3 regions of the Pectobacterium quasiaquaticum genome follow, and region 2 is predicted to be linked to each of the others. Evidence: predicted binding sites of a transcription regulator. Region 2 holds the regulator's gene; each other region holds the start of a gene.
The links. The regulator LexA, encoded in region 2, represses DNA repair genes until DNA is damaged. The targets are predictions, from matches to a motif close to TNCTGTATGTACATACAGNA.

Region 1: mutH (DNA mismatch repair endonuclease MutH) is a predicted target of LexA. The motif match lies at 2,954-2,973, and genes of this name have one in related genera.
Region 3: sulA (SOS-induced cell division inhibitor SulA) is a predicted target of LexA. The motif match lies at 2,510-2,529, and genes of this name have one in related genera.

What each region holds. Positions count from the first base shown of each region.
Region 1 is NZ_CP065177.1:3,409,151-3,413,428, reverse strand. It holds gene IG609_RS15620 (NADP(H)-dependent aldo-keto reductase) at 1-425, opposite strand, end outside; gene IG609_RS15615 (YgdI/YgdR family lipoprotein) at 631-849, opposite strand; gene IG609_RS15610 (TerC family protein) at 1,024-1,740, opposite strand; gene mutH (DNA mismatch repair endonuclease MutH) at 2,020-2,715, opposite strand; gene rppH (RNA pyrophosphohydrolase) at 3,412-3,945, shown strand; gene ptsP (phosphoenolpyruvate--protein phosphotransferase) at 3,958-4,278, shown strand, end outside.
Region 2 is NZ_CP065177.1:569,962-574,239, reverse strand. It holds gene IG609_RS02695 (LysR family transcriptional regulator) at 1-802, opposite strand, end outside; gene IG609_RS02690 (pirin family protein) at 915-1,613, shown strand; gene zur (zinc uptake transcriptional repressor Zur) at 1,753-2,262, shown strand; gene lexA (transcriptional repressor LexA) at 2,397-3,005, opposite strand; gene IG609_RS02675 (diacylglycerol kinase) at 3,116-3,481, opposite strand; gene plsB (glycerol-3-phosphate 1-O-acyltransferase PlsB) at 3,610-4,278, shown strand, end outside.
Region 3 is NZ_CP065177.1:1,667,487-1,671,764, reverse strand. It holds gene yccS (YccS family putative transporter) at 1-1,691, shown strand, start outside; gene IG609_RS07725 (TfoX/Sxy family DNA transformation protein) at 1,707-2,327, opposite strand; gene sulA (SOS-induced cell division inhibitor SulA) at 2,551-3,057, shown strand; gene ompA (porin OmpA) at 3,420-4,278, shown strand, end outside.

The sequences.
Region 1 (4,278 bases), 1.6 Mb from region 2:
CCAAAGCAGTTGGTCTGGCGCTGTGGCCAATGCAACTGATAGAGATCGATATAGTCGGTGTTCAGGCGTTGCAGGCTGGCATCCAGCGCGGCACGGATGTTTTTTCTGTCCAGCGCCTGCTGTGGCCGGATGCTGTGATCGTTTCCGCGCACGGGGCCGGAGACTTTACTGGCCACAATCAATTTTTCACGTCCGCCACGGGATTTCAGCCAGGAACCGATATAGCTCTCGGTTAGCCCCTGTGTTTCAGGGCGCGGAGGAACGGCGTACATTTCTGCTGTGTCAATCAGGTTAACACCTGCGGCAATGGCGTGATCTAACTGGGCATGAGCGTCTGCTTCGCTGTTCTGTTCGCCAAAGGTCATCGTACCAAGGCCCAGCACGCTTACTTCTAAAGAACTATGAGGTATACGGTGATATTGCATTGCCAGCTTCCTTATGTCTGAAAATAGCAGGCGCATTTCCCGTCATCTCCGCATGATTTGCTGCGATTCCAATGATTTTGGGAAGACACACCTGAATTCGACTATAACGAAGCCGTGGCGAGTGGGGAAGTCTCTTCTATTGCCGTTAGCAGGATTTTGCTGGAAGACGTCGCCCGATGGTGGGAATATCGGGCTAAAGCTGAGGCTAGCGCTGCACGATCTGGGAGATTTGATCGCTGTTGATTTGTTTCTGATTACCTTGCTCATCGGTATAGCTGAGCAACCCGGTATCTTTATCCAGCACGGGTTTTCCCTGCGTCAGGAGCATTTGCCCCTCTTTTGTCGCCATCACGTAGTCACTGGAACAGCCTGCCAGAGTGAATAATAACGCTAGTGTGATTGCCATTTTAATCCGTACTTTCATCCTATTAACCCGTTCATAAATGCAAAATCTTAAAGTGAGTCTAGCAAATGGTTGTGGGGGATAACGTAGGAATAATGGAAAAAGTGTGTTTGGAGGGAATTAATATTGTGTAATCAGGCGACAGGTCGCCGCCTGATTATGACGTCTTTATCGTGAGCACTCGCTATGCGGCGATCAGTGCGCTGCTTTTTCTTTTTTACTGCGCAGCAGGTTCAACGCCTCGACGGACATCGAGAAGAACATGGCGAAGTAGATGTAGCCTTTCGGTACGTGAATGTCGAAACTTTCCAGAATCAGGGTGAACCCGACCAGGATCAGGAATGACAAGGCCAGCATTTTGACGGACGGATGGCGTTCGACAAACTCGCCGATAGGGCGCGCAGAGAACATCATCACGAGAACGGCAATAACAACCGCTGCCATCATAATAAACAGATGGTCAGACAGGCCGACAGCAGTGATCACCGAATCCAGGCTGAAGATAATATCCAGCATCATGATCTGTACAATCGCGCCAAAGAAAGAGTACACCCTGGAAGTATGGTCTTCTGAACCGCCTTCGACGGTTTCGTGAATTTCCATACTCGACTTCCAGATCAGGAAGAGTCCCCCGAAGAACAGGATCAGATCACGTGTGGATATTTCATTGCTAGCGACGGTAAATAGCGGGTCGGTCAGACGCATGACCCAGGCAATAGAAGCGAGCAGTCCCAAACGCATTAACATCGCGCCCATCAGCCCGATGCGGCGAGCTTTGTTTTGCTGGGCTTTAGGCAGTTTGGCGACAACCAGAGACAGGAAAATAATGTTATCGATCCCAAGAACGATTTCCAGAATAGTCAGCGTTCCCAATGCCAACCATGCGTTCGGATCAACAATCCAATCAAACATTATATCAATACACCTTAAACGAAACGTAAACGATATTATACTCTGCCAGCTCGGGGCGTAGGCAAGCGAAAGTGTGATGTCGTAGAAATATACTCGTCAGGCTTCGCATTGCGGCCGTGTGCTGGCGTCCCTTTTGCTCTGGGTTGGCGTCAGGCCTTTCCCCGTTGTTTCCTTTGCCGCTCTATTGCTGCGTAATAGCGTGCGGCGTATGAGGCTAGTGTACGATGAAGCGGGGCGATGATGAAGCATCGTGCTAATGAAACACGATACGAATGAAACTCAGCGGCTTAGCTGCATAAAGTGGCGGGCGAGTAGCGGCGCGGTGAGGGTTTTTTTCAGGTAGAACCCGCGTGGTAAGGTCAGAATCGGTTGACCAAACTCGCCAATTGCCTCGGTTAATGCTCGGCTATTTGCCGCTTTTGGGCGTAGTTGCAGTACTTCGCCATGTCGGGCGGTGATGCTTTCTACCCGGCCAAGCACGATCAGGTCCATCAACTCTTCCCAATCGCAGCGCAACTGTTCCTCTTCCTCTTCATTGGGGCTCCAGATCAGCGGTGTGCCAATGCGGCGTTCTCCCAGCGGGATATGGCGTGAGCCTTCCACCGGAATCCACAATACCCGCGCGAGCTTATGCCGAACGTGGCTGCTTTCCCATGTCACGCCGCTGTTGCCTGTTAACGGCGCGACGCAGACGAACGTGGTTTCCAGCGGTTTGCCCTGTTCATCAATAGGAATAGTTTTTAGCTCAACGCCGATGTCGGGGAAATCCTGCTCGGGCTTGCTACCTGCGCTTGCGCCGAGAAAACGCTCCAGCAAGATACCAATCCAACCTTTATCACGTTTCAGGTTGGCAGGAAGGCGCAGGCGAGCGATGTCCGCTAATTCAGCGAGATTATAGCCCGCGAGGGATTGCGCGCGCTCCAGCAACGTGTGCTCACTTGGTGGTACAGTCGTGTGAACCGTGGGTGAATTCATAGCGTATAGCCCGATGTTTTTCCGCTCAAAAAAAATACAATAGATAGAAAATACCCATACACAGCCTGCAAGACTGTGGAGAAAAACAATAATAGCATGATTCGTAGTGCTTTTTTTTAGTGTGATGACGATCACTTAACTCCGTTTTGCAAATTGTGCACGTATAGCCACCGACAATAAACAGGATCTTACACTAGGTTATCCACAGATTTCTTGGATAACCCACATAAACATGAATTACTGGTTCGATTTACAGCCTTGACGCTCGGCCTTTTTGCTGTTTTTGCCTATTTATTGCCTGACTTTGAGGTATTGCCTGTGGATAAAATCGGCATAGTGCGATCTTTCGCCAACCTTGTATTGTATGTCATTTGAACAAAAAATAAGGGAGCGGCATTTCAAGTAAAATGGTTTGTAATTTTATGAATAAAAAGCATTAATTTTTAATTCGCATTAATATTTTTTCTTCATTAAAAATGAGTTTTACTCACTTCTTCATGGGTTCTGCACAAAGATGTCCACAGAAAAAGTGAATAAATTGCCGATTCTTGTCTTCACATGTTTATAACTTTGATCTTATCTGTGGGTTATCTTACTTTTATTCGTATCACATGCTTTCTAAGCAGTGGTTTACCACCTGACGGGAGTGTGAAACAATCAGGCCATCTTTGCATTGATGTTTATCGAGGTAGTCCGGTGATCGATGATGATGGCTACCGCCCAAACGTTGGTATTGTAATTTGTAATCGGCAGGGGCAGGTGATGTGGGCCCGGCGCTATGGTCAGCACTCCTGGCAGTTTCCTCAGGGGGGAATTAACCCCGGTGAAAGTGCTGAGCAGGCGATGTACCGCGAACTGTTTGAAGAAGTCGGGTTAAGAAAAAAGGATGTGCGCGTATTGGCATCTACCCGTAACTGGTTACGCTATAAATTACCAAAGCGTTTGGTGCGTTGGGATACAAAACCGGTCTGTATCGGCCAAAAGCAGAAATGGTTTTTGCTACAATTGATGTGTAATGAATCGGATATCAATATGCAGAGCAGCGGCACGCCGGAGTTTGATGGCTGGCGCTGGGTGAGTTACTGGTATCCGGTACGTCAGGTCGTCTCTTTTAAGCGAGATGTCTATCGTCGCGTGATGAAGGAATTTATCAATCCGGTGATACTGCTTCAGGAGAGTGTTGCAGCTCGAGTGGTTACGCCATCCGGTCTTCGGCGAAAAAGAGGGTAATTTAGGCACATTATGCTCACGCGCTTGCGAGAAATTGTCGAAAACGTTGCGGCAACGGCCCGCCTTAGTGATGCGCTGGACATTCTGGTCAATGAGACCTGTCAGGCTATGGACACGGAAGTCTGTTCCATTTATCTGGCCGATCACGATCGTCAATGTTATTACCTTATGGCAACGCGCGGGTTGAAAAAGCCGCGCGGGCGTACGGTTACGCTGGCTTTTGGGCAAGGTATTGTCGGGCTGGTCGGGCAACGTGCTGAGCCCATCAATCTGGCTGACGCGCGTGCACACCCCAGTTTCAAATATATCCCCGCTGTGAAAGAGCAACATTTT
Region 2 (4,278 bases):
CCATCTGATGCTCCGGTCCAATCACCAGCAAACGCCCTTCGGCAATATCTTGCGCAATCATCTGATACGGCATGGTCGCGACGCCCAATCCCGCCAACAGCGCACGCCGTTTATCATCCAGCGAACTCACCGTCAGACGTTGTTGTTTATCCAACAACTGCACGGTCAGTACCGGGCGTTCACGCGCGGTATCCGCCATCGCAATCCCACGGTATTTCACTCGGGTTGCATCCGAGAGCGGTTCAGGCTCCTGATGAATCGGATGATCTGGGCTGGCGACATAAACGTTATTCATTGTGTACAGCTTGCGGGTATTCATTTCAGAAGACGCACGAAAATGCATGTCCGGCGCAATCACAATATCGGCGCGCCCTTGCTCAAGACGCTCCCATGCCCCAGCCAGCACTTCCGTCAGAATCGATACCTGCGTATTGGCTTTAAGTGCCAGTTTATCGATTAATGGGAAAATTCGCTGAGTCGGGATCAGCGCCTCCGTCACAATCGTCAGGTGCGTTTCCCAACCGCGTGACAGCGCCTCTGCGTCCGTCGTGAGCTTATCCGCGGCCTCCAACAGGATACGACCACGTTCCAGCAGCATCCGCCCAACATTCGTGAATTTAGTACGATGTCCAGAACGATCGAACAACACTACATCTAACTCTTCTTCCAGTTTCTGCATGGTATAGCTCAGCGCAGAAGGCACCCTACCCAGTTCGTCTGCTGCAGCGGCAAAGCTGCCACGACGATCGATCGCATCCATCACCCTCAACGCTTCCAGCGTCAGTGCTCGTTCTCTCGCCATCTTCGTACTCATTCAGGAATTTTGAATATACCCACCAGATTAACTAGCTAACAATCCAACGTCCACACAATTACTATCAGTTCAATAAATAATTCTCTGGGGGATAAAAATTATGATCACACGAAGAGCAGCAGGTCAATGCGGCCAGGCCGACTATGGCTGGTTGCAGGCGCGCTATACCTTTTCTTTTGGTCACTATTTTGACCCACAGCTGCTGGGCTACGCGTCTCTGCGCGTGCTCAATCAGGAAGTATTGGCTCCAGGGGCATCATTTCAGCCGCGAACCTATCCACGGGTTGATATTCTGAATATTATTCTTCAGGGCGAAGCGGAATACCGCGACAGCAACGGCTGCCACATTCAGGCCAAAGCCGGAGATGTGCTGCTGCTCGCCACGCAGCCGAATGTCAGCTATAGCGAACATAATATCAACGCCAACAAACCGCTGACGCGGCTGCAATTATGGCTGAATGCTTGCCAAACGCGAGAAAACAGCCCGTTGCAGCGCATGGGGCTGAGTTCAGTAAATTATACGCTGCTTGCCTCACCGGAAGGTGAGCACAATAGCCTGCAACTGCGCCAGCAGGTTTGGGTTCATCATGTCGATCTCCAGCAGAATGAGCAAAGCACAATCGCGCTACAGGGAAATCAGGCGTATCTCCAACTGATTCACGGTTCAATGGCGGTAAAAGGCAGCCAGAACAGTGAAACACTGCACTGCGGCGACGGAGCCTTCATTAAGGAAGAAACGGCGTTGACGCTACAGGCAGAGTCGCCTTTGCGGGCGCTGCTCATCGATCTGGTCGTGTAGCGCTTCTGTCCGTTGTTTTTTGCAGAGAGTTGTTTTTACAGGAAGTGGTTTTCGCAGGAAAACGCCGCCAGTTCGGCGTTTTTATTCAGTCGTGGTAAGATATCCGTCTTGTTCCTCAATGCGTCAGGGTGATATGACAATGGATTCAACCCAACAGGACAAACTTCTTGCCCAGGCTGAACAGATTTGTCAGCAGCGCGCTGTGCGTCTCACGCCACAGCGGTTAGAGGTTTTACGCCTTATGGCACAGCAGTCGGGTGCTATCAGCGCTTATGACCTGCTGGATCTGCTGCGCGTTTCCGAACCTCAGGCGAAACCGCCGACTGTCTATCGCGCGCTGGATTTTCTGCTGGAACAAGGCTTCATTCATCGCGTCGAATCAAACAACAGCTACGTGCTGTGTCACCATATCGAAGACCACAGCCATACATCTGCCCTTTTCATCTGCGACCGCTGTGGGCAAGTCACGGAACGTCAAACCGAAGGTGTGGAAGAAACGCTGCGTAGTCTGGCACAGCAGTCGGGATTTACGCTGCGTCATAGCGTAGTGGAAGCGCATGGGTTGTGCGGAAGCTGCCAGGAAGTCGCATTATGCAAACAGACGGACCATTGCGATCACGACCATACCGTTCCGATTAAAAAACGATAGTATCCATTGATGGAATCTCCTTCGTGACAGGACGTTGTATACAAAGAAAACGATAGCCCAAAAGCTATCGTTTTCTTTGAGAAGCACGAACGAATTCAGAAAAAACTCGGGCATCTCCTATTACTGTGGAACGGTTAGCTCCAGTCGCTGTTACGAATCACGCCAACCGCCAAGCCTTCTATCGAAAAGCTTTGCTGACGTAGATCGACAACAATCGGGGCAAACTCTTCATTTTCAGCGAGGAGGTGTACCGTATTGCCCTGCTTTTTCAAGCGCTTCACCGTCACTTCATCGTCAATACGCGCGACGACAATCTGGCCGTTGCGCACATCTTCTGTTTTATGCACAGCCAGTAAATCGCCATCCATAATACCGATATTTTTCATCGACATGCCGCTCACCCGCAGCAAAAAGTCAGCGCTGGGTTTGAACATCGCAGGATCAACCTGATAGCGGCATTCGATATGTTCCTGTGCCAGCAGCGGTTCACCTGCGGCCACGCGACCAACCAGAGGAATACCCGTCTCTTCTTCCATCAATAGACGAATACCACGAGACGCGCCCGAAACAATTTCAATCACACCTTTACGCGCCAGCGCTTTCAGATGTTCTTCAGCCGCATTAGGAGAGCGAAACCCCAGTTGTTGAGCAATTTCCGCACGCGTTGGCGGCATTCCGGTTTGCGCAATATGATCGCGGATCAGGTCATAAACCTGCTGCTGCCTTGCTGTTAATACTTTCATTCCGCCCCCTGGTTGTTTATACAGTTTTGCTGTGAGTATATACAGGTAAGCCACAATTGGAAATGAAGATATCGGCAAAGCCCCTGACTTTTACTCATTTATGCGTGCCGTCAGGCAAAATGTTGCCAGAGGATGCAGCCCCACACGACAGCAGCTAACAAGATGGCAACAAAGACAGCCGCCGAGCCAATATCTTTCGCCCGACCGGATAATTCGTGGTGCTCGAGACCAATGCGATCGACCACGGCTTCAATGGCGCTATTGGCCAGCTCAAACAGCATAATCAGTACCACAGACCCGATCAGTAGCAATTTCTCGACCAGCGTAATCGGTAGTAAACACGCGATAATGACGCCGACAAGGGTCAGTATCGTTTCCTGACGAAATGCCGCCTCATGCTGCCACGCCTGCTTCAGCCCCTTAAAGGAATAACCGGTCGCCTTAATAATCCGGGTCATCCCCGTTGCTTTATTCATTTATCCTCCATTTTTAGACTCTAAATAATTCGCATTTTAACGCGCTTACGTTGTCTCATCACCACAGATCTCCGGCGCAGTTTCTGGTATCCTTGCGGCGCATTGCTAACAAGAGGCTCCATGTTGTTATGTCAGGTTGGCGTAAAATTTACTATAAATTATTGAATCTCCCACTGAAACTGCTGGTGAAGAGCAAAGTTGTTCCCGCAGATCCGGTGGTCGAGCTGGGGTTAGATCCCTCACGTCCTATACTCTATGTTCTGCCTTATAACTCTCAGGCGGATCTCTTGACGCTACGAGCGAAATGCCTGGCATTGGGGCTACCCGATCCCTCGCAGCCGTTCGAATTCGATGGCGTCGAACTGCCTAGCCACGTCTTTATCAATGACGGGCCGCGCGTCTTCCGCTATTACGTTCCCAAACAGAAATCCGTCAAGCTGTTCCACGACTATCTGGATTTGCATCGTGCCAATCCAGATTTAGACGTACAGATGGTGCCGGTTTCTGTGATGTTTGGACGTTCTCCGGGTCGGGAAGGTCACGCTCAGGCCGCACCACACCTGCGCTTGCTCAACGGTATCGAGAAATTCTTCGCCGTCCTGTGGCTAGGCCGCGACAGCTTTGTCCGCTTCTCCAGCCCGGTATCACTACGCTATATGGCGACCGAGCATGGTACTGACAAAACCATAGCCCACAAACTGGCGCGTGTCGCACGTATGCACTTCTCCCGCCAACGCTTGGCGGCAGTTGGGCCGCGCTTGCCAGTGCGTCAGGAACTGTTTAACAAGTTGCTGGAT
Region 3 (4,278 bases), 1.1 Mb from region 2:
CCTCCTGGTACAATCTGCTGACGCTATTCGGCCATCTGCTCTTCCCCATCCGCCCGTTACAGGACAACCTCGCGCAGTGTTATCAGCAGTTGGCCCACTATCTGGATGCCAAAGCCAACCTCTTCGATCCTGATATTGAAGAAGAAACCGATAAGCCTTTGATTGACGTCGCGATGGCAAACAGCCAACTGGTTACGACACTCAATCAGACCAAGTCATCGCTGTTAACGCGCCTGCGGGGCGATCGCGGCCAGCGTGGAACGCGTCAAACACTGCACTACTATTTCGTCGCGCAGGATATTCACGAACGAGCCAGTTCATCGCATGTTTACTATCCGCAATTGCGTGAGAAACTGCGTTATAGCGACGTCCTATTTCGCTTTCAGCGCCTGCTGAGTATGCAGGCCAAAGCCTGTCAGCAGTTGTCGCAATCCATTCTGCTGCACCAAAAATATCAGCATGACAGCCGCATTGAACGGGCTTTCGTGCATCTCGAATCTGCTATTGCGCGTATCGCGGCCAACAACATGGCGGACGCCTCACAAATTAAGGCGCTCACCTATCTCTTAAATAACTTACGCGCCATTGATGCCCAGTTGGCGACTATCGAATCCGAACAGGCCATTGAGCAAGAGAACAACCCAGAAAACACGCTGGCAGACGACAAAATCACGGGCTGGAGTGACATCCACTTACGTATTAGCCGCCACCTGACGCCGCAGTCAGCACTGTTTCGTCATGCCATCCGTATGTCCGTGCTGCTCTGTAGCGGATACGCGTTGATTCAGGTCACGGGCTTGCAACACGGTTATTGGATTCTGCTCACCAGCCTGTTTGTTTGTCAGCCCAACTATAACGCCACTCGGCGGCGGCTGACGTTGAGAATTATCGGGACATTGACTGGCATTTTGATCGGCCTGCCCATCCTGTACTTCGTTCCTTCGTTGGAAGGACAGCTCACGTTGATCGTTATTAGCGGCGTACTATTTTTCGCCTTTCGCAACGTGCAGTACGCCCACGCAACCATGTTTATTACGCTGCTTGTCCTGCTTTGTTTCAACCTGTTGGGTGAAGGCTTTGACGTTGCGGTGCCACGCATTATTGATACGCTACTCGGGTGTGCCATCGCATGGGCGGCGGTGAGCTTTATTTGGCCAGACTGGAATTTCCGCGGTCTGCCAACCATCATCAATAAAACATTGGACGCCAACTGCCGTTATCTTGATGCGATCATGGTTCAATATTATCAGGGGAAAGATAATAGCCTGCCTTATCGCATTGCCCGCCGCGATGCGCATAACTGCGATGCAGAACTGGCGTCCGTCGTGTCGAATATGTCTTCAGAACCTCATGCGACCAGAGGTAAGCTGGACAGCGCATTCCGCTTCATGTGCCTGAATCATACGTTGCTAAGCTATATTTCGACGCTCGGCGCACATCGAGGGAAAATTACCTCAACGGAAACGCTGCAATTGCTGGATGATGCCGTTTGCCATGTTGATGATGCGCTACACTGTGACGAAGAGGAAAGTTTGCGTATCAATCAGGGATTGAAAACCATTACCGCCAGCCTTCAATCCCTTTCACCCGAGTCAGACAGCAAAGAATCATTAATTATTCAGCAAATCGGCCTGCTGATCGGCCTCTTACCTGAACTCGTACAGCTAAAAAATGACATGATGACACAGTGAAAATAGGTGCGTTTCTTAGTGCTTTGGCCCTTTGGATACCGCATTATTTTTATACCATTCCAACAGTTCGTTGCGGATACCGCGAGGGAGTGCCGCTTGATGCGTACCACAAATTGCACCAGCAAGCGCCAATAGCACATTGACACTCAGATTAGCGCGAACCTTCCGCAACTTGAGGTAGCTGTTTTTTGCACCGTAATGCTGTAACTCATCAACATTCTTGATCCCCGCTTTCCACAGCAGCCGTTCGATATCATGGTTAAGATTCGGAAGATCCTTTAACCGACCGTTGGTACTTCTGACTGCTCTATCATACTGCGCACCTCCCAGCGCCAAACGGGCGAAATACAGTAGCTGCTCAGATTCTTGCCATAATGCTTCATCGACAAGGAAGTAATTCAAAGGAACAGGCATGCCACGCTTGGTATAAATCAGATTAGGCATATCACGCTGTTGAAAATATTTTTCATCTTTCTTGCTGGCGCGAAGATAAAGTTCTCCTTCAGACACCAGTCCAAAAATCGTTTTATTTGCTGCGATGCTGTAGCCACCAAATTGGGAACGCGACGTGATGTCCCCCAGAGATGAAAAAGACTGTTGAGATTGCAAAATCCTTTTTTTGCATAATTGCTTCATTGCCATAATCCTTAGTATTGAAATGATCTCTTCCTGAACGATTAAAAATATCTGTAGCAGGAACAAATAATTAACCACAGCTCCGATATAGCTTCAAACAGTAAATGTGTTTACTGTCTCTTGCATAAGGAATATGCGAAGCGCTTTCAAAAAATCAGGTTGATTTTCACGCACACAGCAGATACTGTATGTTCATACAGTAACACTATGGGTAGAACTCATTATGCGTACGCAATCAATCGGCTCTCACAACATCGAGTCGTCATCGTTTTCTGCAAATCAACACACTGCGGAGCCCTCGGTTGCCGTAGGTGGAATTATCAGCGAAATCGTGTACAACGCCGATCAGCCCATAGTCACACACCTCTTATTACCGCTCTTACAGCAGCTAGGCACGCAGTCTCGTTGGTTGCTATGGCTTTCACCTCAGCAAAAATTGAGCCGCCCTTGGGTACAGCAATCTGGGCTACCGCTGGATAAAATGGTACAGCTCCACCACATCAATCCGCAGTTTGCGGTTGATGCCATGGAAAAGGCCTTGCTGACAGGGAATTACAGCGCTGTTTTATGCTGGTTACCGCACGAATTGACGGAAGAAGAGAAGGTTCGATTACGTCATGCCGCACAGGCAGGAAATACGTATGGCTTTATCATGCGACCAGAAAGTGCTGGCGGTGACGCCTATAGACTGTTTCCTAGCCTTAAAATTCATTCGACATTGTATCATTAAGTAAATTAAGAATTTTCTCAGCCCCTTCCGGCTATATACCTTGTCGAACGCCGCAGAGCGGTATTCTGCGGGCTTTTTGGCTATATTTAATACAGTACAAAGGCGTGAGATCTGTCAAAAGCATCGACTATTTGTTAGCAAGTATGTATGAATCGTGCGGTTTTCTTATGACGCAAATCACATCATACTTGTAACTTTCTCATCACGTTGTAGACTTTAACCCGCTGGAGTTGCTCTTTTATAACGTCAGTTAACTGACAGTAAGTCATAAATAAGGGCAAAGTCTCCAACCAAAGGATTTTAACCAAAGGTTTATTAGCCCTTCAGGTTAATTGCCGATTTGGATGATAATGAGGCGTAAAATGAAAAAAACAGCTATAGCAGTTGCAGTGGCACTGGCTAGCTTCGCGACCGTCGCGCAAGCAGCTCCTAAAGACAATACTTGGTACACCGGTGGTAAACTGGGTGTGTCTCAATTCCACGATACGGGTTTCTACGGCAATGGTTACAACGGTATCGTTAACAACCCGATCAAAAGCAAGTTAGGTGCGGGTGCATTTGTTGGTTATCAAGCCAACCCGTATCTGGGCTTTGAACTGGGCTACGACTGGCTAGGCCGCATGAAGTATGCAGGTTCCACTTCTAACCCAGCAGACAGCGCGAGCTTCAAAGCACAGGGCATCCAACTGGCTGCTAAACTGAGCTACCCTGTTATGCCTGATCTGGATGTTTATACTCGTCTAGGCGGTATGGTATGGCGCGCTGACAGCCATGCAGCTATTGGTGGTGGCGACATCAACAACGACGACACTGGCGTTTCTCCGCTGGCTGCAGTTGGTGTTGAATATGCTCTCGACAAAAATTGGGCTGCCCGTGTTGACTACCAGTGGGTAAGCAACATTGGTGATGCTGGTACCGTTGGTGCCCGTCCAGACAACCTGCTGATGAGCGTTGGCCTGTCTTACCGTTTCGGCCAGGATGACCGCGTAGCACCTGTTGTTGCTCCGGCTCAAGCTCCAACTCCAGCGCCAGCTCCAGTTGTTGAAACCAAGCGTTTCACACTTAAATCTGACGTCCTGTTCAACTTCAACAAAGCAACGCTGAAAGCAGAAGGCCAGCAATCACTGGATCAACTGTACACCCAGTTGAGTTCTCTGGATCCGAAAGACGGTTCCGTTGTTGTTCTGGGCTTCACTGACCGTTTAGGTTCAGAGCAATACA